DNA from 4 places in the Rhizobium sp. N122 genome. Region 1 is predicted to be linked to each of the others. Evidence: predicted binding sites of a transcription regulator. Region 1 holds the regulator's gene; each other region holds the start of a gene.
The links. The regulator PhoB, encoded in region 1, activates phosphate uptake and scavenging genes when phosphate is short. The targets are predictions, from matches to a motif close to TGTCATNNANCTGTCAT.
Positions count from the first base shown of each region.

Region 2: the regulator PhoB is predicted to act here: its motif matches at 5,217-5,233, upstream of ATY75_RS11425 (YdcH family protein).
Region 3: the regulator PhoB is predicted to act here: its motif matches at 5,460-5,476, upstream of ATY75_RS29560 (acid phosphatase).
Region 4: the regulator PhoB is predicted to act here: its motif matches at 3,119-3,135, upstream of ugpB (sn-glycerol-3-phosphate ABC transporter substrate-binding protein UgpB).

Region 1 covers NZ_LOKU01000041.1:7-7,659, forward strand. The annotation lists gene ATY75_RS24240 (GIY-YIG nuclease family protein) at 453-737, shown strand; gene phoB (phosphate regulon transcriptional regulator PhoB) at 1,229-1,912, opposite strand; gene phoU (phosphate signaling complex protein PhoU) at 2,050-2,763, opposite strand; gene pstB (phosphate ABC transporter ATP-binding protein PstB) at 2,808-3,623, opposite strand; gene pstA (phosphate ABC transporter permease PstA) at 3,640-4,962, opposite strand; gene pstC (phosphate ABC transporter permease subunit PstC) at 4,959-6,440, opposite strand; gene ATY75_RS24270 (substrate-binding domain-containing protein) at 6,600-7,634, opposite strand.
Region 2 covers NZ_LOKU01000012.1:223,727-231,379, forward strand. The annotation lists gene ggt (gamma-glutamyltransferase) at 1-1,034, opposite strand, end outside; gene ATY75_RS11400 (alpha/beta hydrolase) at 1,137-2,192, opposite strand; gene ATY75_RS11405 (hypothetical protein) at 2,309-2,923, opposite strand; gene ykgO (type B 50S ribosomal protein L36) at 3,034-3,159, opposite strand; gene ATY75_RS11415 (5-(carboxyamino)imidazole ribonucleotide synthase) at 3,325-4,401, opposite strand; gene purE (5-(carboxyamino)imidazole ribonucleotide mutase) at 4,398-4,892, opposite strand; gene ATY75_RS11425 (YdcH family protein) at 4,907-5,110, opposite strand; gene ATY75_RS11430 (DUF465 domain-containing protein) at 5,339-5,512, shown strand; gene ATY75_RS11435 (metalloregulator ArsR/SmtB family transcription factor) at 5,709-5,969, opposite strand; gene ATY75_RS11440 (sulfite exporter TauE/SafE family protein) at 6,098-6,862, opposite strand; gene ATY75_RS11445 (thiamine phosphate synthase) at 6,970-7,623, shown strand; gene ATY75_RS11450 (tetratricopeptide repeat protein) at 7,634-7,653, shown strand, end outside.
Region 3 covers NZ_LOKU01000067.1:21,853-29,505, reverse strand. The annotation lists gene ATY75_RS29585 (GNAT family N-acetyltransferase) at 1-52, opposite strand, end outside; gene pcaF (3-oxoadipyl-CoA thiolase) at 102-1,307, opposite strand; gene ATY75_RS29575 (CoA transferase subunit B) at 1,317-2,021, opposite strand; gene ATY75_RS29570 (3-oxoacid CoA-transferase subunit A) at 2,018-2,725, opposite strand; gene ATY75_RS29565 (IclR family transcriptional regulator C-terminal domain-containing protein) at 2,976-3,734, shown strand; gene ATY75_RS29560 (acid phosphatase) at 3,790-5,334, opposite strand; gene ATY75_RS29555 (cytochrome c peroxidase) at 5,529-6,821, shown strand; gene ATY75_RS29545 (ArsR family transcriptional regulator) at 7,485-7,653, shown strand, end outside.
Region 4 covers NZ_LOKU01000001.1:24,641-32,293, reverse strand. The annotation lists gene ATY75_RS00170 (carbohydrate ABC transporter permease) at 1-329, shown strand, start outside; gene ATY75_RS00165 (sugar kinase) at 452-1,417, shown strand; gene ATY75_RS00160 (inorganic phosphate transporter) at 1,461-2,462, opposite strand; gene ATY75_RS00155 (DUF47 family protein) at 2,462-3,103, opposite strand; gene ugpB (sn-glycerol-3-phosphate ABC transporter substrate-binding protein UgpB) at 3,339-4,661, shown strand; gene ugpA (sn-glycerol-3-phosphate ABC transporter permease UgpA) at 4,727-5,611, shown strand; gene ugpE (sn-glycerol-3-phosphate ABC transporter permease UgpE) at 5,624-6,472, shown strand; gene ATY75_RS00135 (sn-glycerol-3-phosphate import ATP-binding protein UgpC) at 6,474-7,520, shown strand; gene ATY75_RS00130 (glycerophosphoryl diester phosphodiesterase) at 7,573-7,653, shown strand, end outside.

The sequences.
Region 1 (7,653 bases):
TCGCCGTCTTGCACGCTCCCATCAGGGCGATCGCCAGAATCCGGTTGCTCTATCGACTGCGCGAGCCGCCGCGAAGGCGACGATCCATCGCACATAGACAGCTAAGTTAGCGCATATGGGGCTTGACCCGAGTATCCATGCCGCACGCACTTCGCTTGAATTTGCTCGGCTACGGCCGCCTTTGTCAGTGTGAGCGCGAATGCAGCGCTCTCGGCCATGGATCCTCGGGTCAAGCCCGAGGACGACGGAGAGTGGGGGAGCCCTTTGCGGCAGGAACCATGAGCGTAGTGGTTCTGCTGGAATTGGCGCTTTTCGCTTTACGCAATTTTCCCAATCCGTTTGCTCCGTTTCGCTGGAACCCTCCGAACGTCTCGCTTCTTGCCCATCCCACCTCCCCACCCTCCGTCCTGCTCGGGCTTGACCCGAGCATCCATGCCCAGCACTCTGCGCGGATGGCGGGCTATGTCTACATCATCACCAACCAGAAAAACGGTACGCTCTATATCGGCGTGACATCCGATCTGGAGCGCCGCATCTATGAGCATCGCGAAGGGCTGACGCCGGGCTTTGCGTGGAAATACGGATGCACCCGTCTCGTCTGGTACGAGGAGCATTGGGATATCGGCACCGCGATCCAGCGGGAGAAGTCGTTGAAACGCTGGTACCGGCAATGGAAGGTCGATCTGGTCGAGGCGATGAACCCCGGGTGGGATGATCTCTATCTGACGCTGTGGTGATGCGAAAGCAGTGCTTGCGGCCATGGCGTTGGCGGTAACCACATCGAGCCGAAGTGCTTGTGGCGGTGGGTCCTCGGGTCAAGCCCGAGGACGACGGAGGATGGGGGAACCTATGCGGCAAGAACCGTAAGCGTAGCGGTTATTGGAATTGCCGCCATTTGTTTCCGCGCTTTCCACGCAAAACCGTTCGCCCATTTTGTTGGAATTGCTCCAGACCTCTCGCTTCTTGCTGCTCGTGCTCCCTCACCCTCCGTCATACTCGGGCTTGACCCGAGTATCCATGCCGCAAGCGCTGCGCTTGAATTTGTCGGCCGCGGTCGCCTTGTCAGTTCAACAGAAACGAAGTGCCCACCCGCATGGGTCCTCGGGTCAAGCCCGAGGACGACGGAGGGTGGGGGAACGCCCGCGGCAGGAACCGCAGCGTGCGGTGATCTATCGGCCGCGTTTTGCGTTACGCGGCTCCCTCGCCCGGACGGCGGCAGGATGGCGGCTCAGGCTTCCATCGAATAGCCGGCGCCGCGGACGGTGCGGATGACGTCTTGCATGTTGGAGAAGTTCAGCGCCTTGCGCAGGCGGCCGACATGGACGTCGACGGTGCGTTCGTCGACATAGATGTCATGGCCCCAGACGCCGTCGAGGAGCTGCGAGCGCGAGAAGACCCGGCCGGGCGACGACATCAGGAATTCCAACAGGCGGAATTCGGTGGGGCCGAGGCGGACTTCGCGGCTCTTGCGGTGGACGCGGTGGGTTTCGCGGTCGAGCTCGATATCGCCGCATTTCAGCACGGTGGAGAGAACCTCCGGACGGGCGCGGCGCAGCATCGCCTTGACGCGAGCAACGAGTTCCGGGGTCGAGAAGGGCTTGACGACATAATCGTCGGCGCCGGTGGAAAGCCCGCGGACACGTTCGCTCTCTTCGCCGCGCGCCGTCAGCATGATGATCGGCAGCCGCTCGGTTTCCGGGCGCATGCGCAGGCGCCGGCAAAGCTCGATGCCGGAGACGCCGGGCAGCATCCAGTCGAGGATGAGAAGGTCGGGCGTGCGCTCCTGAAGCCTGATTTCGGCCTCGTCGCCTCGAAGGATGGTATCGACCTCGAAGCCCTCAGCTTCGAGATTGTAACGGAGAAGCACGCTCAGGGCTTCCTCGTCTTCCACAACTGCAACTCTCGGGATCATGCGTGTCGGTCTCCTCGCGCATGATCCTTAAACCGGGGGTGATTTAAGCAATGCATCCTGCGCAAATTCACAAAAAATGGCTGCGACCTCTTTGCGCGCCCCACATGGGCGCGCACGCAATCGTCTGGTTCAGGCGGTTATTCGGTGACCGCGCCGACGGTGTTGGCGCTGTCGTCCTTCGGACGGTCGCCTTCCGGCTGTGCGCCGGTTGCCATGTAATAGATCGTTTCGGCGATGTTGGTGGCGTGGTCGCCGATGCGCTCGATATTCTTGGCGCAGAAGAGAAGATGCGTGCAGCTGGTGATGTTGCGCGGATCTTCCATCATGTAGGTCAGGAGCTCGCGGAACAGCGAGGTGTACATCGCGTCGATCTCGTTGTCGCGCTCGCGGATCGCGCTCGCCTTGTCGGCGGCGCGTGTCGTGTAGACGTCGAGCACTTCCTTGAGCTGGACGAGCGCCAGCTCGGACAGATGCTCGAGGCCGCGGGCCAGCTTGCGGGGAACGCCGGTGCTCTGCACGGCGATGACGCGCTTGGCGGTGTTCTTTCCGAGGTCGCCGACGCGTTCGAGATCGGCGGCGATGCGGATCGACCCCATGATTTCGCGCAGGTCGGCGGCCATCGGCTGGCGGCGGGCGATGGTGACGATCGCCTTGTCGCCGATCTCGCGCTCGGCGTGATCGAGGATCACGTCGTCGGAAATGACCTTCTGGGCCAGCGCGGTATCACCGTTGACCAGCGCCCGGACGGACTCGGCGACCATCTGCTCGGCCAGGCCGCCCATTTCGGAAATCCGCCGGGACAGGAACTTCAGATCATCATCATAGGCAGAATAAATATGTGTCGATGCCATGGGGCTTTGTCCTCGAATAACGGGAAGGCTTGGTGACGCCAAAATCAGCCGAAGCGGCCCATGATATAGTCCTGGGTGCGCGGATCGTCGGGATTGGTGAACATCTTGTCGGTGTCGTTCTCCTCGACCAGATTGCCGAGGTGGAACATGGCGGTGCGCTGCGAGACGCGCGCGGCCTGCTGCATGGAGTGGGTGACGATGACGATCGTGTAGTTTTCGCGCAGTTCGTGGATCAGCTCCTCGACCTTGGCGGTGGCGATCGGGTCGAGCGCCGAGCAGGGCTCGTCCATCAGGATGACTTCGGGGCTGACGGCGACGGCACGGGCAATGCAGAGGCGCTGCTGCTGACCGCCGGAGAGGCCGGTGCCGGATTCATGCACGCGGTCCTTGACCTCGTTCCAGAGGCCGGCGCGCTGCAGGCTGGTCTCGACGATCTGGTCGAGATCGGCCTTCGACTTGGCGAGGCCATGGATGCGCGGGCCGTAGGAGACGTTTTCGTAGATTGTCTTCGGGAACGGGTTCGGCTTCTGGAAGACCATGCCGACGCGGGCGCGCAGTTCGACGACATCGATATCGGGATCATAGATATCGTCGCCGTCCAGCGTGATCTTGCCGGCGACGCGGCAGCCGTCGATCGTGTCGTTCATGCGGTTGAGGCTCCGCAGAAAGGTCGACTTGCCGCAGCCCGACGGGCCGATCAGCGCGGTTACGGTGTTTTCGCGAATGTTCAGGTTCACATCGAAAAGCGCGCGCTTTTCGCCGTAGTAAACCGAGACATCCTGGCCGATCATCTTATACGGGACGTTGCTCATCTTCTGATCCAGCGCCTTTTCAACTGCAGCTTCCGTCAACATGTTCATGATCTTGTAACTCCGTTTACCAGCGGCGCTCGAAGCGACGACGCAAGAGAATGGCGCCCATGTTCATGACGATCAGGAACAGGAGCAGGACGATGATGGCACCCGAAGTACGCTCGACGAAGGCCCGCTCGGCCTCGTTTGCCCACATATAGACCTGCACGGGCAGGGCCGTCGAGGGATCGAGCGGTGTCGTCGGCGCGTTGGCGACGAAGGCGACCATGCCGATCAGGAGCAGCGGCGCGGTTTCGCCGAGCGCGTGCGCCAGGCCGATGATCGTGCCGGTGAGGATGCCGGGCATGGCGAGCGGCAGAACATGGTGGAACACCATCTGCATCTTCGACGCGCCGAGGCCGAGCGCTGCGGCGCGGATCGACGGCGGCACGGCGCGCAAGGCCGCGCGCGTCGCGATGATGATCGTCGGCAGGGTCATCAGCGTCAGCACCAGGCCGCCGACCAGCGACGCCGAACGCGGCAGGCCGACGAAGTTGATGAAGACGGAAAGGCCGAGCAGACCATAGACGATCGAGGGAACCGCGGCGAGATTGTTGATGTTGACCTCGATCAGATCCGTCAACCGGTTCTTCGGCGCAAACTCCTCGAGATAGATCGAGGCGGCAACGCCGATCGGCAGAGCGAGCACCAGCACGATCAGCATCAGGTAGAGCGAGCCGATGAGGGCGACGCCAAGGCCCGCGGCCTCCGGGCGGCTGGAGTTGCCGTTGACGAAGAGGCCGGTGTTGAACTGCTTGTGCAGAGCGCCGCTCGCCTTCAGCTCGTTCATCCAGCCAACCTGCTTGTCGTTGACCTTCCGGTTCTTCTCATCGACCGAAAGGTCGATCTGGCCCTTGTTGGCACTGTCGACATTGGCGTCGGCGAGCACGGTGACATTGACCGTCTTGCCGATGATCGACGGGTCGGCGACGACTATGTCGCGCAGTTGAATCGGCGCCCCCTTGGAAAGCATGGCGGATGCATCGCGCACGTCAGGCTTGCTCGAGGCGTTGATATTCAGCTGCTTGACGATCGCATCGCGCAGCAGAACCGGATAGTTGGCGGCGATCAGCACCGAAGGGTCGGTCGCACGCTTGTTGCTGGGGTCGATCGTCTTCTCGGAAAATTCGATCGGCAGGGTGATCGCCGTCTGCTGAAAGGCGGTGTAGCCTTTGCCGATCACGGTCCACAGCAGGATGAACAGGAAGACGAGGCCGAAGGCGATGGCCGCGATGCCATAGGCCTGGAACCGGCGCTCGGCGGCGTAGCGGCGCTTGATGCCGATATCGCGGCGCGCCGGCGCCTTGGAGATGGTGACGCCTGTTGTGGGAGAAACAATATCCGTCATTCGTACTGCTCCCGGTATTTGCGCACGATGTAGAGCGCATAGATGTTGAGGCAAAGCGTGATGCAGAACAGCGTGATGCCAAGAGCAAAGGCAACCAACGTCTGCGGCGAGGTGAACTCGAGGTCACCCGTCAGCTGATTGACGATCTTGACGGTCACCGTCGTCATCGGCTCGAAGGGGTTGATCTGGATGCGGGCGGCGACACCGGCGGCCAGCACGACGATCATGGTTTCGCCGATGGCGCGCGAGGCGGTCATCAGCAGCGCGCCGACGATGCCGGGAAGTGCTGCCGGCAGAACAACCTTCTTGATGGTTTCGGAGCGTGTGGCGCCAAGACCGAGCGAACCGTCACGCAGCGCCCGCGGCACGGCGGTGATGATATCGTCCGACAGCGAGGAGACGTAGGGGATCAGCATGATGCCCATGACGATGCCGGCGGTCAGAACGCTCTGCGCCTGGATGAAGTTGATGTAGCTGCCGGAGAGCAGGCCGCTGATCTGAGCAGAGAAATCGCGCAGGAACGGGCCGACGGTGACGAGCGCGAAGAAGCCGTAGACGATCGTCGGAATGCCGGCGAGCACTTCGAGCAGCGGCTTGGCGATCCCGCGCAGCTTCGGCGAGGCGTATTCGGCCATGTAGATGGCGGCGAAAAGGCCGACCGGCACGGCGAGCAGCATGGCGACCAGGCCGATATAAAGCGTGCCGAGCAGCAGCGGGATCAGGCCGAACTGGCCGAAGGACGAGCTGCCGGCGCCGGCAAAACGCGGATCCCAGACGGTGCCGAAGAAGAAGTCGGCGGCGGGAACGGCGGCAAAGAAGCGCGCCGCTTCCGACAGCATGGACAGCACGATGCCGATCGTCGTCAGGATGGCGATCGACGAGGCGAGCAGCAGGCCCCAGAGCATGACGCGCTCGACCCGGTTGCGGGCGCGGAAGCGGGGGGCGATGGCGCGCAACGCATAGAAGGCGCCGGCAACGGCGAGAATGAAGACCACCGCGGTCATGGCGAGGCGGCTGGTCATGCTCATGGCGTTGAGCGTCTTGGCGGCGCCGAGCATGTAAGGCAGCGGCTGGCCGGCCAGCGGCACGCCCTTTTCGCTGAGCTTGGCCTGGAGTGCCGCCGGATCGGTGCCGATCGCTGCGGTTTCATCCGCGGTCAGCATCGTCAGGCCGCGGGCGACCGTCGCCACCATCGAGTAACCGAGATCCTGCTCGACGGCGGCCTGCGCCTTGACGTCGTCAGGGAAGTGGCTGCGAACCGAGGACTGGATGATGCCGGGGCTGACGGAGAGCCAGACGCAAAGCACGATGAGGGCGGGAAGAACGGCCCAGATCGCCGCATAGGCGCCGTAATAGGCCGGCCGGGAATGCAATGCGGAGGATTTGCCTCCGGCAAGTGCTGTGGCTCGGCTGCGCGCGACCAGATAGGCGGCGGCACCGATCACCACAAGGCACAAAAGTATGATGGATGTGCTCATTCGTTACGTCCCCAGGCCCGTAGCCCCAAAGCCCGGCAGCCTCATCGGTCTGCCTTCAGCTTCCAATCATGCGGAATGAATTCAACCCTGCCACACCGAAAACGCCGGCGCGAAGGGGCAAGGCAATGCCGGCGCGGGCTTGCCGCGCCGGCAAAGTCATTACATGGACTTGCCGGCTTCGACGTCCTTGCGGATCGCGTCGCGCTCGGCATCGGGAGCGGCAACCAGGCCGTATTCGACGAGCGGGCTGTCGGGGCCGATCATCTGGTCGGATACGAAGAAGTTGACGTATTCCTTCAGGCCGGGAACGGCGCCGAGATGTGCCTTCTTGACGTAGAAGAACAGCGGGCGGGAAACCGGATAGGTGCCGTTGGCGATCGTTTCCGTCGACGGAACGATACCGCTCATGCTGGCAACCTTGAGCTTGTCGGCGTTGTTTTCATAGAAGGAGAGGCCGAATACGCCGACGCCGGTCTTGTTGGCGGCGATGCGGGCGAGCGTTTCCGGATAGTCGCCGTCGATGTCGACAGCAGCGCCGTCCTTACGGACTGCGACGCAGGCCTTCGTCTGAGCGGCCTTGTCGGAGATTTCCTTGGCGATGACGTCGGTTGCGCCTGAAGCCTTGCAGCCGGCAGCCAGAACGTTCTGTTCGAAGACTTCGCGGGTGCCGTGCTTTTCGCCCGGGATATAGGCGGCGATATCAACAGCCGGAAGCTTCGGGTTGACGTCCGACCACTTCTTGTAGGGGTTGGCGACGAGCTTGCCGTCGACCACGACCTGGGCTGCGAGGGCCTTGTAGATGTCGGCGGGAACGTAGGCGACATCCGGGTTGGACGAGTCGGTTGCGAAGACGATGCCGTCATAACCGATCTTGACTTCCTGAATGTCGGTCACGCCGGCAGCCTTGCAGGCTTCGGCTTCGTTCTTGTTGATCGGACGCGAAGCGTTGGCAATGTCGATGGTGTCTTCGCCGACGCCCTTGCAGAATTCCTTCAGACCAGCGCCCGTGCCGCCAGATTCGACGACCGGCGTCTTGAAGTTGGTGAAGGTTTCGCCGAAGGACTCGGCAACGATCTTTGCGTAAGGCAGGACGGTGGACGAACCAGCAACCTGAATCTGGTCGCGGGCGACGGCAGCGCCAGCGAAAGCGGCGGTTGCAGCGAGCGCGGCAACGGTGAGCTTGAAGGTGTTCATTAGAAATCTCCCGCATTGG
Region 2 (7,653 bases), on a different contig from region 1:
TAGGCCTTGTCGGTGAGCTTTGCGACCGGGTTCTCGACGAAATCGGGATCGCCGAGCGCAGCGTTGCGATCGACATAGGCGTAGCGCATGGCCTCGACCATGACATGCACAGTATCGGCTGACCCGTAACCCAGGTAGGAAAGCGGATAAGCTTCGAGAACGTTGAGGATCTCGCAGATGATGACGCCGCCGGAGGAGGGCGGGGGCGAGGAGATGATGTCGTAACCGCGATAATTGCACTCGACCGGCTTCAACTCGCGCACGGCATATTCCTCGAAATCTTGCCTGGCGAGGATGCCGCCTTTGGCCTGGCTTGCCTTGACGATCTCCTCGGCGGGCGCCGCCTTGTAGAAAGCGTCCGGACCTTTTTCGGATATGGCTGCCAGGACCGCGGCAAGGTCGGGCTGCTGGAGCGTTTCGCCCGATGCATAAGGTTTGCCATCGGCTTTCAGGAAGATCTTCGCCGCCGCCTCGTCTTTGGCGAGGCGCTTGGCGCTGCCGGCGAAACTTGCGGCATCGCCCTGTTCCAGGGTGTAGCCTTCCCTGGCGAAGCGGAGCGCCGGCGCGATCAGATCCTGGCGCGGCTTTGTCCCGTATTTCTCGCGTGCGGTTTCGAAGCCCATAACCGAGCCAGGAACGCCGACGGCAAGATAACCGTCCAGGCTGGCGCGCGGCACGATATCGCCCTTGGCATCGAGATACATGGTTTTCGTGGCGGCAAGCGGCGCGCGTTCGCGGAAATCGAGAAAGGTCTTGGTGCCGTCCTTCAGCCGAATGGTCATGAAGCCGCCGCCGCCGAGATTGCCGGCCGAGGGATAGACGACCGCCAGCGCATAACCGACGGCAACGGCCGCGTCGACAGCATTGCCGCCGCTCTTCAGCACCTCGACGCCGACATCGGTCGCCAGATGCTGGGCGGTGACGACCATGCCGTGCTCTGCCTCGACAGGGGCCGGCGAGGCGGCGAAGGCCGAGGTCAGGCTCAGCGACAGTGTCGCAATGACGGAGATCGTCCCGATATGCAGGCGGCCCATGAATTCCCCTCCTATGGACAATGATGGAGAGATATGGGGCTGCGGCAGCTAGCGGCAATGCAAGCGATTGGTTTTATGTGACGAGTTCCGAAGCCGACGAAGTCATGCGCCGTGCAGGGCGCCTGGCCTCAACGACGGCGTCGTCGCGACCGTCCGATCGGGGGATGCGGCGGCGAGCCGCTCCTCGGCGCCGCGGGCGATCGCCTGCAGGTCGCGCGGCTTGCCGGCGATCTTCTCGATGGCGGCAATGGCGACATCGGTTGCAAGATAATCCGGCTTGTGGCCGACGCCGCGAACGGTGATGAGTTCGGAGCCTGCTATATCGCGGGCCAGGCCGCGCGAATGCAGGTGCTCCCAGACGATCGCGTCGCTGTCGCCTGTGATGATGACGGTCGGTGCGGTGATCTGCGCATAGAGCGGCGACTGTTGCTTCACATAGGCAAGCAGTCTTTTTAAATCGGCGGCGTTGTTGTGGAAAGCGTCGGGTCGCAGCACCAGCGACGGACCGGTCTTTTCGATGTAGTCGGCCGGGCGCGGATTGGGGCGGAAGACGTTCAGCGTGCCGCGCTCCAGCCGGCTCAGCCCAAGCGGCACGACGATCGCGTGGTTGAAGAGCCAGCCGAGAACCGGCACGGTGGCCACGTGATAATACCAGTCGATGCCGCCCGGCCAGGGATGGGTAGCGGGCGCCAGGAAGAGCAGACCGGCGGTCTTGTCGGGATGGCGCAGGCCGAAGGCGGCGGTGATCGCGCCGCCGAAGGAATGGCCGACGATGATAGCTTTTTCAATGCCGCGCTTTTCCATCAGCTTGGCGACCGCATCGGCCTGACCGGAGGGCGCGGCGTTGTCAGGGCCGCCGCGTTCGGAATAACCGTGACCGGGACGATCGACGAACAGCATTTCCGCCCGGCCTTCGAGTGCGGCGCGGAAGGCGACGACCTGGTCGAGCAGATTGCCGCTGGCGCCGTGAATGAAGACGAGGGCCGGCAGATGGGCATTTTCGGGAGGCTCGATATGGACGGCATTCATGCGGTAACCGCCGACATCCGTCAGTTCGCCAATATTCGGATAGGTACGCTCGAATTGCCGCGCCTTGTAGGAGGAGCAACCAATGGCGGCGGCGAGCGGGGCGAGAAGAGCGGAAACTTCTGCAAGCATGATCTTAACGGGCGATAGTTGTGGCTATCTTGCGGAGAGCGGACGCCTTGCGTCGTTTCCCGTCTCCGGTTCTAGATTGCGCGGCTTGACCGGCGATCAAGATCACGCCCCGAGGATCAAGTGCGGTTGCCGGCGAGTTTTTCCGCAAGCGTGTTGGCCTGTTCCTGCGCGGTACGTTCGGCGGGATAGATATCAAGAAAACGCTCCCAGGCCTTCAAGGTCAGCTGGTCGTTGCCGGAATTGCTGAGGATCGCCGCCAGGCCGGAGAGCGCGCCGAAATGGCGCGGCTCAAGATCGAGCACGCGTTCGATATCGGACATCGACTTGCGATAATTGCCCATGACGAAATTCAGCGTGGCGCGACGGTTCCAGCTTTCGGCATAATCGGGTTTCAGCGCAATCGCCTCGTCGAGGAAGTCGAGCGCGGCGGGATTGCGCTTTTCCTCGATCGCCTTGTCGGCCCACTGCATCAGCAGGTTGATGGTGGCGCTGCCGGAATCGTTCCATTCCATGCGGATCTCATTGGCGATGCCGCTGGCTTTGTCGGGGTCGCGCTCGCGTTTCAGCTGGCTGAAGAGCTGGTCGAGGTGCTGTTTCGGGGAGGAATTGACATCCGCCTGCTCGACGATAACGTCCTTTTCCGCCGCAGTGGCCGGAAAGGTGGCGGTGAAGAGGATGAGGGCGAGCGGCAGCGCCGCTGACGTCAAAGCAAAAAAGCGCATGGCGGACATATTAGCCCGCCAACGCCGAAGATCAAACAAATTTGACGTGATCACCGCAATGACCCACCGGATATCTGCCGACGCAAGCCGCGCGGGCGAAGCGATCCGGACGCGCGAAATCAGCCCTGACGAGCCTTGTAGCGCGGGTTCAGCTTGTTGATGATGTAGATGCGGCCCTTGCGGCGAACCAGACGGTTGTCACGGTGGCGAGCCTTGAGCGACTTGAGCGAATTCTTGATCTTCATTTTTCTGATCCGCGATCTCTGTGGGGGAATTCACATTCGCCCGTATCTTTTAACAATCAAAAGCGCGCCGTCGGGCGCGCTGTTTAGGTGGGGGAGCAGATACCCCGTCACCTTTTCCGTGTCAACCGCATGACGGTGTTTTTCCCAAGGCGCAAAGGTGTTTTCTCAGGCCGAAACCGGTGATTTCGGCGTCACGGTGGTGACATGGCCCATCTTGCGGCCGGGACGCCATTCGGTCTTGCCGTAGAGATGGACCAGCGTATCGGAGCGCTTCAGCCAGTCGGGAACGGCCAGGATATCGTCGCCGATCAGGTTCTGCAGGACGCAGTCGGAATGGCGATCGGCATTGCCGAGCGGCAGGCCGGCGACGGCACGGATATGTTGCTCGAACTGGCTGACCACGCAGGCGGCCTCGGTCCAGTGGCCGGAATTGTGGACGCGCGGCGCCATCTCGTTGGCAATCAGGCTGCCATCGGCAAGCACAAAGAATTCGATGCCGATAACGCCGACATAATTCAATGCTGCGAGGATCTTTTCGGCCGATCGGCGCGCGGCGTCCGCCGTCGCAGGCGAGATCGCAGCCGGAACCGTCGAGGTGTGGAGGATGCCGTTGCGATGGACATTTTCGGCGGGATCGAAGCAGACGACCGTACCGTCGGTGGCGCGGGCGGCGATGATCGAGATCTCGCGCTCGAAAGCGACGAAGCTTTCGAGGATCAGCGGCACGGCGCCGAGCGCGGCATAGGCGCCATCAGCGCTGTCGGCCACCGAGCGGAAAACCTTCTGGCCTTTGCCGTCATAACCGAGACGGCGGGTCTTCAGCACGCCCTGGCCGCCGAAATCCTCAAGCGCGGCTTCGAGATCGGCCTGGCTGTCGACCGCGTGGAAGCGGGCGGTCGTTATGCCGCAGCCATTGATGAAACGCTTTTCGACGAGGCGGTCCTGGGCGGCTTCCAGCGCCTTTGGCGGCGGATAAACCGATACGCTTGCGGAGAGCATCTCGGCGGCTGCGACCGGCACGTTTTCGAATTCGTAGGTGACGACATCGCAGAGATCGGCAAGTTCGGCCAGTGCCGTCGGATCGTCATAGGCGGCGGTAATCTGCCGGTTGGCGAGCTGGGCGGCCGGGCAGTCCGCCTGCGGCTCGAGAATGACTGTGTGAAAATTCAGCCTGGCGGCGGCAATGGCCAGCATGCGGCCGAGTTGGCCGCCGCCGATGATGCCGATCGTTCTTGCCGTCATAGGTCGTCCATCGGGTATTCGGCGACGGCAGCACTCTGGCGCTCGCGCCATTCGTCGAGCCGGTCGGCGATTTCTTCGTCGGAAAGGGCAAGCACGGCGGCGGCGAGCAGGGCGGCGTTGACCGCGCCGGCCTTGCCGATCGCAAGCGTTCCCACCGGAATGCCGGCCGGCATCTGCACGATGGAAAGAAGGCTGTCCTGGCCTGACATGGTTTTGGATTGGACCGGTACGCCGAAAACCGGCAGCGGCGTCATCGATGCGGCCATTCCCGGCAGGTGGGCGGCGCCGCCGGCACCGGCGATGATGACTTTGAAGCCCTCCGCCCGCGCGCCCTTGGCAAAATTGACCAGCCGGTCGGGTGTGCGATGCGCCGAAATGATGCGCGCGTCATAAGGGATCTCAAGCGCCTCCAGCGTGTCGGCGGCGTTCTTCATCGTCTCCCAGTCTGACTGGCTGCCCATGATGATGGCGACGGACGGTCTGTCTGTCATCATTGTTATCCCCCTCAGGCGATGATGTCAGGGATGATCTGATCTTCCAGCTTCGAAAGCCTGTCCTTGATGACGAGCTTCTTCTTCTTCATGCGCTGGATCCGCAGAGCGTCGCATCCGATCTGGATCATGGCGTTGATCGCGGCGTCGAAATCCTCGTGCTCCTGGCGCAGCCGCGCAACTGTGAGCCTGATTTCCGCCTGTTCCTGATCGGCCATATGCATTCCCCGTTGTCGTCCTCGGACCTTGTCCGATCTGCCGATGATTTCCGCAAGCTCCTATCACCAAATACGGGTAACGGCTAGTTAGTCTTGATCATGAAATTGCCATCCAGTCTTCATCTTTTGGCCTTCGACAAGCCTTCAAAAATATGTCACAGTCCGCCGCGTTGACACCTTGATCCCCGACGATGTTGGCCGGGGAGGGTAAGAGGAAGGAAGGGTCAAATGACAGTTCAAGCTCATCTTGAATCACTCCAGAAAAAGCATGTCGCTCTCGAAGAGGAGCTGCACGCGCTCAGAACAGCTCCCTCTATCTCCGATACGGAAATCGCCGAATGCAAGCGCCGCAAGCTGCGCATCAAGGACGAGATTATGCGTCTCAAGTCATCCGTCCACTGATCTTCCCAAGGGTCGCCGGTCGATCATCTTGCGAAAGAAAAGGTAAATCCATCCATTCCGCCTGAAATCAGCAAGACCCGGTGATTTTACACCAGAATTGCGCCAGCCCGATGCCAGCGGCATCGCGGCTGGCGCTTTTGCGAGCGGCCAGCTTCAAATCACATCATAATGAACAGCGCCGTCATGAGAGCCTGTTTCAAGCCCAGAACTGATCCAGCCATAAATTGAGCTTGTCGAAACCGCGGTTGTTGACGGTGTAGATGCGTTTCGTGCCTTCGGATGTCACCGAGACGAGGTTGCTGTCGAGCAGCGCCTTCAGGTGTTGCGACACAGCGGGGCGGCTGATCGGCAGGCCCTCGGCGAGCTCGTTGACGGTCCGGGGCGCACGACGCAATTCCTCCAGCAGAAACCGCCGGTTCGGATCGGCAATCGCAGAGAAAGGGTCCGTGTTCGACATGACGGGAAAGCTACGTCAAACCGGCCGTTCCAGCAAGGAAATTGTGCATTGCAGCGTGGTACAGCGCTGCGCGTCTGTTCAGATGCGCTAAGGACGCTGTTACGCTTAGAATTGCTGCAGGGCGGGCTTTACCAGCCAAGACCCTCTCGCATGATGAGGAAGGCGGCGATCAGGGCCATTGCGTACATGAAGGGGTAGAAGATCGCCGGCTTCATGCGGCGCACGCACCAGGCGCCGGCAAGGGTGGCGAGCGGGGCGAAGGGCAGGAGCGTCGCGGAGGTCGCGAGGTTCTGGGTGTCGAGCTGTCCGAGCGCGAAATAGGGGATCAGCTTGATGGCGTTGAGGATCGCGAAGAAGCGCACGCTGGTGCCGGTATATTCGCGCGGCTGCAGCTTGAGCGGCAGCGCGTAGATCTGGAAGGGTGCGCCGCCGGCATGGGCGACGAAGCTGCCGTAGCCGGAAAACGTGCCCCAAAGGCCGGCGGCCACCGGCCGCTGGCCGCGCGGCGGCACGATCTTGCCGGCGCCCGGGCCATAATTGTTCCAGAAATAGCGCAGGCAGAAGAGGATGGTCACCGCGCCGATGACGATGCGCAGCATATTGCCGGGCACGAGTGCCGAGGTCGCCCAGCCCAGCGCGATGCCGAAGACGGCACCCGGCAGCATGATCTTCAGCGTCGCCCAGTCGCCGTGCTTGCGCCAGATCACGAGCGAGATCATGTCCATGAAGACCAGAATCGGCAACAGGATCGCTGCCGCCTCGACCGGCGAGACGACAAGGGCGAGAAAGGGCAGGCCGATCAGCGACAAAGCGTCGCCCATACCGCCCTTTGCCAGGCCCACCAGCAGAACGGCGGGCACGGCGGCGTAGTAGAATGACAAATCCTGCGGCATGCTTTCGACGTCCTCCTCTTGCAAGCCTCGTCTAACGGAACTACTCACACAAAACGAGTGCGGATCCCTGATCTCAACGGGGAAATCGCAGGAAACGGAAAGACCTGATGACCGAACCTGAAAACCGCTGCCGCCTTGTGCTCATCGCACCCGATATTGCCGATGCCGATGAACAGGCAAGGATCGTTGCCGATGCGCTGAAGGGCGGCGATGTCGCCTCGGTGATCGTGCCGCAATACGGGCTCGACGACGGGGTCTTCCAGAAACACGCCGAAAAGCTGGTGCCGCTGATCCAGGATGCCGGGGCGGCCGCGCTGATTGCGGGCGACAGCCGCGTGGCGGGGCGGTCAAAGGCCGATGGCCTGCACCTTTCCGGCAATGCCGAGGCACTTTCCGAAGCGATCGAAAAACATGCGCCGAAGCTGATCGTCGGCGGCGGCAACGCAGCCGACCGGCACAATGCGCTCGAGATCGGCGAAGTCAGGCCCGACTATATCTTCTTCGGCAAGCTCGACGGCGATATCAAGCCGGAGGCGCATCCGAAGAACCTGGCGCTCGGCGAATGGTGGGCGTCGATGATCGAGATTCCCTGCATCGTCATGGGCGGCACCGATCCGGCCTCGGCGCTCGCCGTCGCCGAGGCCGGAGCGGAATTCGTGGCGTTGCGGCTGGCGGTGTTCGGCGAGCCCAGCCGCGCGCCGTCTATCGTCGCTGAAGTCAACGCCTTGCTTGACGAAAAAGCGCCACGGTTTGAGGATTGAAATCCCGCTCATGCCGATCCCGACCGCCCG
Region 3 (7,653 bases), on a different contig from region 1:
TGATCCTCCAGATGGCGTCTCGGTCGTCGTTTTCTGCGGGTCGGATCAGCATGCCCGATTTCTACAGAAGCCGGGCAGCGGGCGCAACGGCGCGAGCGCGCTCAAACCCTTTCGAGCGCGACCGCAATGCCCTGGCCGACGCCGATGCACATGGTCGATAGCGAATATTTTCCACCGGTCTCCACAAGTTCGAGCGCCGCCGTGCCGGTGATGCGGGCGCCCGACATTCCAAGCGGATGGCCAAGCGCGATCGCGCCGCCGTTGCGGTTGACCCGGGCATCATCGTCGGCAATGCCGAGCGCGCGCAGCACCGCCAGCCCCTGGCTGGCGAAGGCCTCATTGAGTTCGATGACGTCGAACTGTTCCGGAGTCATGCCGAGCCGGGCCATCAGCTTGCGCGAAGCCGGGATCGGGCCGACGCCCATCACCCGCGGCGGAACGGCGGCGGAGGCGCCACCGAGGATGCGGGCGATCGGGGTCAGGCCATATTTTCGCGCCGCCGCTTCCGAAGCGACGATCAGCGCCGCCGCCCCGTCATTGACGCCGGAGGCATTGCCGGCGGTCACCGTGCCGCCTTCCTTCTTGAAAGGGGTCGCAAGCTTCGCCAGCGTCTCGATTGTCGTCGCACGCGGATGTTCGTCCTTGTCGACGATGATGGCATCGCCCTTGCGCTGCGGGATGGTGACCGGGACGATCTCCTTCGCCAGCCGTCCGCTTGCCTGAGCGGCGGCCGCCTTCGCCTGGCTGCGCACCGCAAAGGCATCCTGGTCCTCACGGCTGACATGATAGTCCTCGGCGACGTTCTCGCCGGTCTCCGGCATGGAATCGACGCCATATTGCTTCTTCATCAGCGGGTTGACGAAACGCCAGCCGATCGTCGTGTCGTGGATTTCGGCGGCCCGCGAAAAGGCGGTCTCTGCCTTCGGCATGACGAAGGGGGCGCGCGACATGCTTTCGACACCACCCGCGATCATCAGCTCGGCCTCGCTGGCGCGGATGGCGCGTGCGGCCGTGATCACCGCATCCATGCCGGAGCCGCAGAGCCGGTTGATCGTCGTGCCCGGGACGGCGATCGGCAGACCGGCGAGCAGCGCCGACATGCGCGCCACATTGCGATTGTCCTCGCCCGCCTGGTTGGCGCAGCCGAAAATCACGTCGTCGACGGCTTCCCAGTCGACGCCGCCGTTGCGCTCCATCAGCGCCTTCAGCGGAACGGCGCCGAGATCGTCGGCCCGCACCGGGGCGAGCGAGCCGGCGAAGCGGCCGATCGGCGTCCTGATATAGTCGCAGATAAAGGCTTCGGTCATGGCTCTTCCTCAGAGTTCCGGGACGACGAGATCGGCAACCGGCCCGTCGACGTGCAACGGCGCCCCTGTCATTGCCTGCAATTCCTCCAGCGACATCGCGGCCAGCTTCTCCCGCAGGACGAAGCGCCCGTCGACGATGTCGATGACGGCGTGGCTGGTATAGACGCGGGTGATGCAGGCGACGCCGGTCAGCGGGAAGGTGCATTTCTCCACCAGCTTCGGCTCGCCCGTCTTGGTGACATGCTCGGTGATGACGCAAACCTGCTTGGCGCCGTGCACGAGATCCATGGCGCCGCCGACCGCCGGCACGCCCTTGCTGCCGACCCGCCAGTTGGCGAGATCGCCGCTTTGGGCGACCTGGTAGGCGCCGAGGATCGCGACATCGAGATGGCCGCCGCGCACCATGGCGAAGCTGTCGGCGTGGTGGAAGAAGGCCGCCCCCGGCTTCAGCGTCACCGCCTTCTTGCCGGCATTGATCAGATCCCAGTCCTCCTCGCCTTCGGCGGGCGGTTCGCCGAAATTCAGGATGCCGTTTTCGGTGTGAAAGATCGCCTGGCGGCCGGGCGGCTGATAGCGGGCGACCATTTCGGGAAAGCCGATGCCGAGGTTCACATAGGCGCCGTCGGCGATGTCCTGCGCGGCGCGCCAGGCTATCTGCGCGTTGGAAAGCTTGATATCTTCCCTTGTATTGATGGGATGGTTATCGACGGTCATACGTAGGCCACTCCGGCTCGAATGAGTTCTTCTTCCTGCTGCGGATGGGGAGCGGCGACGACGCGATCGACGAAGATGCCGGGTGTCACCACATGCTCGGGATCGATACCGCCGGCTGGTACGATCGATGAAACCTGAACGATGGTCTTCGCCGCCGCCATGCACATCAGCGGATTGAAGTTGCGGCCGGCCTTATTGTAGGTCAGGTTGCCATGGTTATCGCCGATCTCCGCCTTCACGATCGCAAAATCGGCCTTCAGCCAGCGTTCCTGCACATAATGGCGGCCGTCGAATTCGGCGATGACCTTGCCCTCGGCGAGTTCCGTGCCGTAACCTGTCGGCGTGTAGAAAGCCGGAATGCCGGCGCCGCCGGCGCGGATGCGCTCGGCCAGCGTCCCCTGCGGCACCAGTTCCAGTTCGATCTCGCCGGCCAGGTATTTGTCGGTGAAGGCACGTGGATCCGACGAACGCGGAAACGAGCAGATCATCTTCCTGACCATGCCGGCATCGATCATCGCAGCAATGCCGATGCGGCCGTTGCCGGCATTGTTGTTGATCACGGTGAGGTTCTTGCTGCCCTTGTCGATCAGGGCATGAATGAGCTCGATCGGCGCGCCGGAGCCGCCGAAACCACCGATCATCACGGTCGCGCCGTCGCCGATCTCGGAGACGGCCTCGGCCGTGCTCCCGACTGTCTTGTCCATGCCGGATATCTCCTAGGCTCGATCGGCCAGACACCTGCCCGTCCCATCCTGTTGCTCAGATAAAGCGCAGCAGGGGCATACTGCAAGACAATTTGTGCGTTATTTGACTTTTGTTCATATATCGCACAATGAGGAGCGGTCGGGCGCAGCCCGAGCAATCGATCCAGTGAATCGATTGCAGCGACGAATGCCCGAAGCGCAAGCGAAGGGCGGAGCGGTATAAAATTTGGTTTGACGACAGGAGCCAACAATGCGCGAAACGGACTTCGTCAGCGGCTTTGCCCGCGGCCTGAAAGTCATCGAAGCCTTCGGCGAAACGCGGCAGCGGCTTTCGATTGCCGAAGCTTCGAAGCTGACGGATCTCGACCGCGCCACGGTGCGCCGCTCGCTGCTGACGCTCGCCGAGCTTGGCTACGCCGATTATGACGGCAAGTTCTTCTCGCTGACGCCGAAGATTCTCAGGCTCGGCCATGCCTATCTCTCGGCGACGCCGCTGCCGGCGCTGCTGCAGCCGCATCTCGATCATCTCTCGGAAAAGGCCGGCCAGAGCGCCTCGGCGTCGGTGCTCGACGGCACCGAAATCGTCTATATCGCCCGGGCCGCGCAGCGCCGGGTCATGTCGATCAATCTCACCCCCGGCAGCCGCCTGCCGGCCTATTGCGCCTCGATGGGCCGGGTGCTGCTCGCAGCCCTTGGCGAAAGCGACGCGCGCGCCATCCTGGCCCGCAGCGAGCTGAAGCAAAACACGCCGAGCACCAAGACCGACCCGGAAGAGCTGATCGCCGAATTCCGTCGCGTGCGCGCCGAAGGTTACGCCATCATCGATCAGGAGCTGGAAATCGGCCTCTGCTCGATCGCCGTGCCTGTCGCAAACGACCGCGGCGAAACGGTTGCGGCGATCAATATCGGCGCGCCGGCCGCCCTCGTTCCGGCCGCGGAGATGAAGGCGCGCTATCTGCCACTGCTGAAGGAAACCCAGGCCACCTTGCGGGCGCTGCTGCGCCGCTGACGGCAAGCATGAGAAAAGGGGCGGCCCCGGCCAGCGCCGGAGCCGCTCGCGATGATCAATGCGTCAGGTCGAGCGCGGCGGTGAGATCGCCCATCGGCGGACGACCGTTATCAGCAAGCGCCTTGTCGCGGGCGACGATGCCCGGCAGCACCGGCAGATCGTAGCGCGCGGTGATCAGACGGATGATCGAGGTCGTGTCGTACTGGGTGTGATCGACGCTGCCGCCCTTGGCGAAGGGCGAGATGATGAAGGCCGGAATGCGGTTGCCCGGGCCCCAGCGATCGGCCTTCGGCGGCGCGACGTGATCCCAGAAGCCGCCATTCTCATCATAGGTGACGATGACGAGCATATGGCCCCATTGCGGGCTCTTCTCGAGATGGGAGACGATATCGGCAAGATGCTGGTCGCCGCTAGCGACATCGGCATAACCGCCATGTTCGTTGAGATTGCCCTGCGGCTTGTAGAAGGAAACCGCCGGCAGCTTGCCGTCGTCGATATCCTTCAGGAAGGCTTCGCCGGCCAGGCCGCCGTCCTTCAGATGTTCGGCGCGCGCCGGCGTGCCGGGCGCGAAATTGGCGAAATAGTTGAACGGCTGATGGTGGAACTGGAAGTTCGGCACCGGCGTGGCGTTCTTGCCGTCCAGCGCCGCCTGCCAGGCGCCGCTATACCAGGCCCAGCTGACGCCTTTCTGCGACAGCAGGTCGCCGATGGTCACCGCATGCTGCGGCGGCAGCGTTGTCGCCGCAGCCGGATCGGCCAAGGCCGGATCGCCGTCCTTGGCCGGCGGATTGGCGCTCGGTTGATAGGGCGGCTGCATGGTGTTGACGGCGTAGAAATCGGGCGTCAGCGTGCCGTCGGAGACGAATTTCGGGGCGCCGTCGAGTGCCGACTTCGGGGCGTTGTCGGCCATAACAAGCGACGTGCCGTCAGCATCGACCTTGGCGATCACCGGCTTGGCCGGGCTCTTGTCGGCATCCGGGTAATAGGGCGCACAGGCGCAGACCAGCGCGAAGTGATTGAGGAAAGAGCCGCCGAAGGCGCCCTGGAAAAAGTTGTCGGCAAGCACGTATCGCTTCGCCACCTGCCACATCGGCAGGATGGAGCCGTCATAATGGCCCATGACCAGGCTGCCGGAATCGGCCCAGGCGACGAACTTGTCGTTCTTGCCGCCGTCGATCTGCATTTGCTCCTGGTAGAAACGGTGCCAGAGATCGCGGGTGATGACCGACGGCGCCAGCGCGAATCCTTTCGGATCGTCGATCGCAAAGCTGGCATTGGCAAGATGGGCCGACTGCGCCTCGGTGATCGCAGGCGTGACACCCTTGGCGGTCAGCCCGCCCCAGGCCGGCGGCAGCTCGGCGAGCGGCTGGCCATCGCGGTCGAGCTGGCGCGCCTGATCGGCGCTGACATTGGCAAGGCCGTCGGCGCCGGGAAAGCCGCCATAGAGATTATCGAAGCTGCGGTTTTCGGCATAGATGACGACGATATTGTCGATCTTGTCGTAACCGGCGGGCGCGGCATCGGCTGCCGTCACTATCGCGAGCGGCACCATCGCCGATCCGGCGAGACAGAGGGCGTTGAGGAGTTTCAGTCTTTTCACGGGATAACCTCATGGCTGGGGCGTTGGCTAGAGGGAGCGGGAAACGCTCGGGGGCGCACCGACGCTATTCCCGCCATCTATCAACTTTGTGACGTCGGGCTTGCCGTGGGGTCGCAGCAGAAGGCCGTCATCAAATTGTTGCAGCGAGGTTCGATCATGATGGGTGGTAGTCCCAAGCTATTGGAATCCTTATCATGACGACGAAAATCACCTGGCTGACGCGCTCCGGTCTGGCGGCCGGAATCGGTGCAGCGGCACTCTGTCTGGCGATTCTGCCGCTGCGGCAAAGCAGCGCGGCGGTCGCCGCCGGCGGCGTCCATCCCGGCCCGATGTCGCGCGCCGAGGCCTGCGCCCGGGCCGAGACGCTGACCGCGCTCGGCCGCAAGATATTCTCAGACCCCTCGCTGTCGGCCTCGGGGCTGCAGGCCTGCGCCTCCTGCCATGATCCCCTCCACGCCTTCGGCCCGGCCTCGGCCGCACCGGTCGAGATGGGCGGCAAGGATTTGAACAAGCCGGGCCTGCGCGCCGTGCCGACGTTGCGTTATCTGCAGGCGGTGCCCTCCTTCAGCGAGCATTTTTACGATTCCGAGGACGAGGGCGACGAAAGCGTCGACAATGGCCCGACCGGCGGCCTGACCTGGGACGGCCGGGTCGATCACGGCGCCGACCAGGCGAAGATCCCGCTGCTCTCACCCTTCGAGATGGGCAACAAGGATGCGGCCGAGGTCGCGGCCAAGCTGCGCAAGGCGCCCTATGCCAACGCCATCAAGGCAGCCTTCGGCGACAGCGTGTTGGACAATCCGCAGGACACGTTCGACGCTGCCGCCGAGGCGCTCGCCACCTTCGAGCAGAGCGGCCCGGACTTCTATCCCTATTCCAGCCGCTACGACGCCTTTCTCGCCGGCAAGGCGACGCTGAGCGCGCAGGAATTGCGCGGCCGCCAGTTGTTCGAGGATCCCGCAAAGGGCAACTGTTCGAGCTGCCACCTGAGCGAACCCGCCAATGACGGCGAGCCGCCGCAATTTTCCGACTTCGGCTTCCTCGGCCTTGCCGCCCCGCGGAACATGGCAATCCCGGCCAACAGCGACCCCAACTATCACGATCTCGGCCTCTGCGGCCCTCAGCGTACCGACCTTGCCGGACACAGCGAATATTGTGGCCTGTTCCGCACGCCGACGCTGCGCAATGTCGCGCTGAAGAAGAGCTTCTTCCACAACGGCTATTTCCACACGCTGCGCGACGTGGTCTCCTTCTATGCCACCCGCGACAGCGATCCCGGCCGCTGGTATCTCAGGAATTCCGACGGCTCGGTGCGCAAATATGACGACCTGCCGCAGACCTACTGGGGCAATCTCAACCAGGATCCGCCCTTCGGCCGGAAGCCCGGCGATGCACCGGCGCTGACCGACCCCGATATCGACGACATCGTCGCCTTTCTGGGGACGCTGACCGATGCGGACCTGCTGCCGGAGGTGGGTGGGCATTGAAGTAATTCGGCCGCTCTGCGTTGGTGAATGAGCCAAGGTTCGACGATTCAGGCGCTCATCACTCGGATGAAAGTTGGCGATACACAGGGGCGTCTAGTTGCTCGCAGCGCGCCACTACGCCGCCCGATGAGTTCGATAGGTTCAGCGCCCCCCCCGCCTGAAGCGCAGCCATCACAGCGTACCTATTGCGTCCCAACAGTTCTCAGCCAGGCGCCTCCAATTTCAGCGCACTGGGCCTCCCACTCTGAGGCAAGATCTGCGATCTGGTTGAGCGTCGGGTCGGCATTTAGCAAGATGCCGACGCTAACGTGGTATGGTTCAAGTGGATCACTGTGATCAACACCGCCACATAAAAACTGCCGGTCCCCGTCTTCCCTAACGACGAGGAGCGCCGGCCGTTCACCCCGGGACATATGCCCACAGCAGTAGACGCCTAACCTTTGATTCTCGAATTTTGGGCTGCGCATTTCACACTGCTAACTTCTAGCCAGGTGCACATATACCCCGGCATTACGCGATGTAGCTGCGGCCCGGCGCATTGCCTAGCGCGCACGTTTCAAAGTAATGGCAAAACGAGGCTTGGATCCCGCCATATCGTTTTAGTACCCACTTGATGTATCGAAATTTCCGATATACATCATTTCTCCGGGAAATCTTGGGGGGATGATGGAACGTTCGTTTTTGACGATTGCCGCCGGCGAGAATAATGAGGCGATCCGGGCGCTTTCGGCGCCGGCGCGGGTTGAGATGCTCAAGTTGCTCTGCGCCAAAGGGCCGACAAATATCAATGATATCGCGCAGGCACTTTCCCTGCCGCAATCGACTGTTGCCA
Region 4 (7,653 bases), on a different contig from region 1:
TGGAGTTGGAAGAGGCTGCGAGCATCGACGGCGCGACGCCCTGGCAGATTTTCCGCCTGGTTGCTTTGCCGATCGCCAAACCCGGCATTGTCGTCGCCTTCATCCTGTCGGTCATCTTCTCCTGGAATAATTTCGTCTTCGGCATCGTGCTCGCCAGCCGCGAGACGCGCACGCTTCCGGTCGCGGTCTACAATATGCTTTCGTTCGAACAGGTCAGTTGGGGGCCGCTTGCCGCTGCGGCGCTGATCGTCACTCTGCCGGTGCTGATCTTGACGGTGTTTGCGCAACGGCAGATCGTAGCGGGACTGACGGCCGGAGCCGTCAAGTGAGCAACTGAGACGACGGTTTTAACGACGTCTCCTGCCTTCGACCCGCCTGCCTGATCAGGATGATTTTAGGCTCGGTTGGCCTAAAATCTGAATCCTGTTCTCAATTAAAGAGTTAGAGCATGATGCCGTCCGAAAACCGCTCATACTTTTCGGCATCATGCTCTCCGCCGCGCAGCGTTTTGTGCGTCGGCGCTGCGGTGCTGGACACGCTGTTTCGTGTGCGCGCGCTGCCGACCGGCCAGGGAAAAATTCTCCCCTACGATATGCTGCAGGTCGCCGAAGGCATGGCGTCGAGCGCGGCCTTTGCGGTCGCTCGGCTGGGTGGCAATGCCAGCCTCTGGGGTGCGGTCGGGGATGATGCCACCGGCGTACGCATCATTGCCGACCTCGGCAACAGTGGTATCCATACGAGCGGCATGGTCCGTGTGGCAGGCGCCCGCTCGGCCGTCTCGACGATCCTTGTCGATGATCAGGGCGAGCGCTTGATCGTGCCCTTTTACGATGCTGCCCTGCACGAGACGGTCAAGCCGGTGACAAAACAGGACGTGTCTGCTTTCGATGCGGTTCTGGTCGACGTCCGCTGGCCGAAGCTGGCATTGCGGACGCTGCTCGCAGCCGGAGAGGCGGGCAAGCCGGCCATTCTCGATGGCGACGTTGCCGGCGACGGCGTGATCGAGATGCTGGCGCCGGCGGCCAGCCACATCGTGTTCTCGCAGCCGGCCGCCGAGCGCCTGACCGGAACCGCCGAGCCGGCGAAGGCCGTCGGCCTTTTGAAGCGAAAGTTCGAGCACGCCTTTATCAGCGTCACATCAGGGGAAAACGGTTCGTTCTGGTTCGACGACCGAGCCGGCGAAGTCTTCCATCTTGCTGCTCCCATGGTGAGGGCCGTTGATACGCTCGCGGCAGGCGATATTTTCCATGGAGCTTTCGCTCTGGCCATCGCAGAAGGCGCGCCGATCGCCGAGACGATGCGCTTCTCGTCCATGGCGGCGGCGCTCAAATGCCAAGTCTTCGGCGGCCGTATCGGCGCGCCCAGCAGAGCGGAGGTCTGCGATGCGCTGCGGGGCTGGGACGCGCCGGCGACCTAGATGAGAGATCGCTAATGCCTGTCGCCCGGCAGTGTGAAGCGGCTTAGAAGAAGTCCGAGAGCCAATAACACAGCGCTGAAATGGTCGCGGCGGCCGGGAGTGTGACGACCCAGGCAATAACGATATTGCCGGCCAAGCCCCAGCGAACGGCTGACAGCCGGCGGGCGGCACCCACGCCGATGATGGCGCCGGTGATCGTGTGCGTCGTCGAGACCGGGATGCCCAGCCAGGTTGCGCCGAACAGCGTCAAGGCTCCGCCGGTTTCGGCACAGAAGCCCTGCATTGGGTTGAGCCGCGTGATCTTCGATCCCATGGTATGGACGATCCGCCAGCCGCCGCAAAGCGTCCCGAGCGCCATTGCGCTCTGGCATGAGAGAACGACCCAGAGCGGCACATGGAAGCCGCCGGCCAGATATCCCTGCGAATAGAGCAACACGGCAATGATGCCCATCGTCTTTTGAGCGTCGTTGCCGCCGTGGCCGAGGGAATAGAGGGAGGCGGAGACAAACTGCAAGATCCGGAATGTCCGATCGACAGCGAAAGGCGTCTGCCGCACGAAGATCCACGAGACGATCAGGATGAGCAGCAGTGCAAGGAAAAATCCGATCGCCGGCGACATCACGATGGCGCCGGCCGTTTTCAACAATCCGCTCCAGACGATCGAACTGAAACCTGTCTTCATCAGACCGGCACCGACCAACCCGCCGACCAGCGCATGCGATGAGCTCGAAGGGATACCGAAGACCCAGGTGACGATGTTCCAGACGATCGCGCCCACCAGCGCCGCGAAGATGACCTGCGGCGTGACGATGGCCGGATCGATAATGCCGGTCCCGAGCGTTTCTGCGACGTGCAGACCAAAGAATAAGAAGGCGATAAAATTGAAGAAAGCCGCCCAAAACACCGCATATTGCGGGCGCAGCACCCGTGTCGACACGATCGTGGCGATAGAATTGGCGGCATCGTGCAGGCCGTTGAGAAAATCAAAGAAGAGGGCAACAGCCACGAGCGCGGCAAGAAGGGGAAGGGCGAGGGTGGCTTCCATCAAACGTTCTCGATGACGATGCCACTGATTTCATTGGCGACATCCTCGAAACGGTCGACGACCTTCTCAAGCTCGCCATAGATCTCGCTGCCGATAAGATAAGCCATCGCATTTGAGGCGCCGTGGCGGCGGAAAAGATCCTTCAGGCCCTGCTCGTGCAACTCGTCGGACCGGCCCTCGACGCGTGTCACTTCTTCCGCGAGCGCGGACAGACGCGGAGCGTTGGTGCTGATCCGGTCGAGAAGAGGAAGGGCTTCGGCTATCAGATGTGCCGCCTGGACGATCGTCTTTCCCATTTCCTGCATCACAGGGTCGAAGCTTTTCTGCTCGAACAGCCGGATGGTCTTCACGGTTTTCTGCATCATGTCGATCGCATCGTCCATCGACTGGATGAGATCCTTGATATCGCCGCGATCGAAGGGCGTAACAAAACTGCGGCGCACGGCAAGCAGCACTTGGCGGGTAATCTCGTCCGCTTCATCCTCCAATTGAACGATCCGGGCGCAATGGCCTTCGATGTCCGTGCCGCTCAAAAGTTCGTTGAGCGCTTCGGCCGCACCGACGACGGTTTTTGAGTGTTGAGCGAAGAGATCGAAGAATCGATCTTCGCGCGGCATGAGTTTTCGAAACCAGCTTAACATCGGCACTCCATGGACTGTCACAAAATCGTCATAAAGCACGATGGCTGCCATGGAAAGCCGCGAGACCGGAGAAGGGAAGTCATTGACAGAAATCGCAATCCGTCGATTGCGCTGTCCTGCTGCTTTCGGGCAAATGTTCATTTGAACATTTCATTATTGCAAAGTGAACTATGGCTGTTACCATTGCCGGACGTCTGGAGCGGGAGGCTGCGGACCGAAAGCAATGGGAGTGAAGATGAACAAGATCGCTTTTTTCCTGTCCGCAGGATTGACCAGCCTGTCCTTATCCGTCCCGGCCATGGCCGCCACGAAGATCCAGTGGTGGCATGCGATGGGCGGCGAGAATGGCGCGAAGCTTGAACAGATCGCCAAAGGCTTCAACGCATCTCAGTCCGAGTATGAGATCGTGCCGGTCTATAAGGGCACCTATGACGAGACGCTGACCGGCGCGATCGCTGCGTTTCGTGCCAAGCAGCAGCCGGCAATCGTCCAGGTCTATGAAGTCGGCACCGGCACGATGATGGCCGCACAGGGTGCGGTCTATCCGGTTTACCAGCTGATGAAAGACGAAGGCGAGGCCTGGGACCAGAGCAAATTCATCGCGCCGGTCGTCGGTTATTACTCGGACACCAGCGGCAATGTCCTATCGCTGCCCTTCAATTCCTCGACGCCGATCATGTATTACAACAAGGACGTCTTCAAGAAGGCCGGGCTCGATCCGGAAACGCCGCCGAAAACATGGGCGGAGGTGGAATCCTTCTCGTGGACCATCATGAAATCGGGTGCGGCCAAATGCGGCTTCACCAGCGCCTGGATCTCCTGGATCCAGACCGAAAATCTCAATGCCCTGCATGACAAGCCCTATTCCACCAAGGCCAACGGCTTTGGTGGCCTGGACGCCGAATTCACCTTCAACAACGATTTGACGATCCGCCATTGGGACAATTTGAAGAAGTGGCAGGAGGAAGGTCTGTTCAAATTCGGCGGGCCTGTCGGCGGCGACAACGCGCCTCCGATGTTCTATTCGCAGGAATGCGCGATGTATATGAACTCGTCGGCCGGCCGGGCCGGCGTCATCAATAACGCCAAAGGCTTCAAGGTCGGTTTTGCGCCGCTTCCTTTCTACGATGACGTCATCAAGCAGCCGCTCAATTCGATCATCGGCGGCGCCACCCTCTGGACGCTGAAAGGTCGTCCGGAAGAGGAATACAAGGGTGTGGCGAAATTCTTCACCTACCTGCAGAAGCCGGAAGTTCAGGCCGACTGGCATCAGTTCTCCGGCTACCTGCCGATCACCGAAGCTGCCTATAAGCTCGGCCAGGACCAGGGCTATTATGAGAAAAACCCCGGCGCCGACATCGGCATCAAACAGCTGACGCGGGTGACGCCCACCGACAATTCCAAGGGCATCCGCTTCGGCAATTACGTCCAGGTGCGCGGCATCATCGACGATGAGTTTGCCGCTTTGCTGGGTGGAAAGAAGACGGCGAAGGAAGCGGTCGATTCCGTCGTCGCACGCGGCAACGAACAGCTTCGCGATTTCGAGTCCGCCAACTAATGGGCACCGCGACGGGGGCTGGCGAAAGACCGGCCCCCGTTTCCCATCCGTCAGTGTGAGGGCTCATGCAAACCAAACGGACCGTATTTCCCAACAAGTTTTTGCCTTACCTGCTCATTGCTCCCCAGATTTTCGTGACCGTGGTATTCTTTCTCTGGCCTGCGGCAACGGCCTTCTGGCAATCCTTCCTGCGCGAGGATGCCTTCGGTTTCAAAACGAACTTCGTCTGGTTCGAAAACTACCGGCGGCTTTTCGCCGATCCGATCTATATCAATGCCTTCGGCCACACGCTGATCTTCGCCATTCTGGTGACGGTGCTGTCGACGTCGATCGCGCTGCTCCTGGCGGCCGCGGCAATGCGCGTGCTCCGCACCTCCCGAATTTATTCGACCCTGCTGATTTGGCCCTATGCCGTCGCCCCGGCGATTGCCGGTATTCTCTGGTGGTTCATGTTCAATCCGTCGATCGGCATCGTCGCCTATATGCTGCGGTCGATGGGCGTCGATTGGAACCATCTGATCAATCCCGGCGATGCGATGATCCTGATCGTGATCGCCGCCACCTGGAAACAGATATCCTATAACTTCCTGTTTTTCCTGGCGGCGCTGCAATCCGTGCCCCGCTCGCTTCAGGAAGCCGGCGCCATCGATGGGGCCGGGCCTACCAAGCGTTTCTGGACGATCGTCTTCCCGCTGATCTCGCCGACGACCTTCTATCTGATCGTCATCAATATCGTTTACGCGATGTTCGATACGTTCGGCATCGTTCATGCCACCACCCAGGGCGGGCCGGCGCGCGCAACCGAGATCCTGGTCTACAAGGTCTATTTCGACGGTTTCATCGGGCTGAATCTAGGCTCGTCGGCGGCGCAGTCCGTCATTCTGATGGTGATCGTCATCGCCCTGACGGCGGTGCAGTTCCGCTTCATCGAACGCCGCGTGCAATATTGAGGGAGCCCGAGGATGGTTGAAAATCGCCCTTTTCTAAATTTCCTGGCCCATCTTGTGCTGATCCTCGGTGTCACGATCGTGGTGTTTCCCGTTTACGTCGCTTTCATCGCATCGAGCCACGGGCCCAATGACTTCTTGTCGGGCGTCGTGCCGCTGACCCCGGGAAGCCACATCATCGAGAACTATTCGACGATGCTGTCGTCGGGAATGACAAGCTCGGGAGCGCCGCCGATCGGGCCGATGATGATCAACTCGCTGATCATGGCGGTCGGCGTCGCCGTTGGGAAGATCGCCATCTCGATCCTTTCGGCCTTTGCCATCGTCTATTTCCGGTTTCCGTTCCGGACCCTGGCATTCTGGATGATCTTCATCACGCTGATGCTGCCGGTCGAGGTGCGCATCGTGCCGACCTACAAGGTCGTCGCCGACCTCGGAATGCTGAACAATTACGGCGGCCTCATCATTCCGTTGATGGCCTCGGCAACGGCGACCTTCCTGTTTCGCCAGTTCTTTCTGACGGTGCCCGACGAATTGATGGAGGCCGCGCGTGTCGACGGGGCAGGGCCGATGAAGTTCTTCCGCGATATTCTGCTGCCGCTGTCGATCACCAATATCGCCGCCCTGTTCATCATCCTCTTCGTGCTCGGCTGGAACCAGTATCTCTGGCCGCTCATCATCACCACCGATCAGAGCTTCTATACCGTCGTCATGGGAATTCAGCGCATGGCAGCGGTTGCCGATGCAGTGCCGCGCTGGAACCTCGTGATGGCAGCGGTCATTCTGGCCGCCCTGCCACCCGTCCTCGTCATCGTCGCCATGCAACGCCTTTTTGTCAAAGGCCTGGTCGAAACGGAGAAATGAAATGGCCACGATCAATATCATCGACGTCAAGAAGAACTATGGTGCCGTTCCGGCTGTCAAAGGCATCAACCTGTCGGTCGCAGATGGCGAACTGATCGTGCTCGTCGGACCCTCCGGCTGCGGCAAATCAACCCTGCTTCGCATGGTCGCCGGGCTGGAAACGATCAGCGAAGGCGATGTCGAGATTGCCGGCCGCAATGTCAACAAGGCGGAGCCGGCCGACCGCGACATTGCGATGGTCTTTCAAAATTATGCGCTTTATCCGCATATGACCGTGCGCGGAAATCTCGAATATGGTTTGAAAAACCGCGGCACCGAACGGGCGGAAATCAACCGCCGCGTGGCGGAGGCCGCCGAGATCCTCGAAATCGGACCGATGTTGGATCGCAAGCCGCGCGAACTCTCGGGAGGACAGCGCCAGCGTGTGGCGATGGGACGCGCCATCGTCCGCGAGCCGGCCGCCTTTCTGTTCGACGAGCCGCTCTCCAATCTCGATGCCAAATTGCGGGTGCAGATGCGCGTCGAAATTCGCCGGCTGCAACGGCGTCTGAAGACCACCAGCATCTACGTCACGCACGACCAGCTTGAAGCGATGACCCTTGCAGACCGGCTGGTGGTGATGAACGGCGGGCTTGTCGAACAGGTCGGCACGCCGGTGGCGGTCTACGATCGACCGGCAAGTTTGTTTGTCGCCAGCTTCATCGGCTCGCCGCCTATGAACCTTGTGCCGGTCGACGTGCTCAGGGCCGCCGACAGGGCAGGCACCCTGGCATTGCCTGCCGGCACCGACATGGTCGGCCTTCGCCCCGACGCGTTGCTCGTCACCGAGCCGGCAGAGCCGACCGTTCGCCTGAATGCGACGGTCGAGCTGCTCGAGCCGATCGGCGGAGAAAGCCATCTGCATGTGCGATTGGGTGAGAGCCAGCGGACAGTCGTCCTGACGGTACCGGGCCGCCCGGACTTTGCCGAGAATGCGAATATCGACGTTTTCGCCCGTGTTGACGCGATGCACCCTTTTAACAGCAAGACCGGAAAACGCACGGATTGACGCGGGATTTTTATTTCTTCATCCAGCAGAAGACGACGAAAGAGATGAGACGATGACGACCGTAGAGCCGCGATCGGGCCCGCCACGCAGTGAAATTCAGGCGCATCGGGGCGCCTCTGCCGTGGCGCCCGAA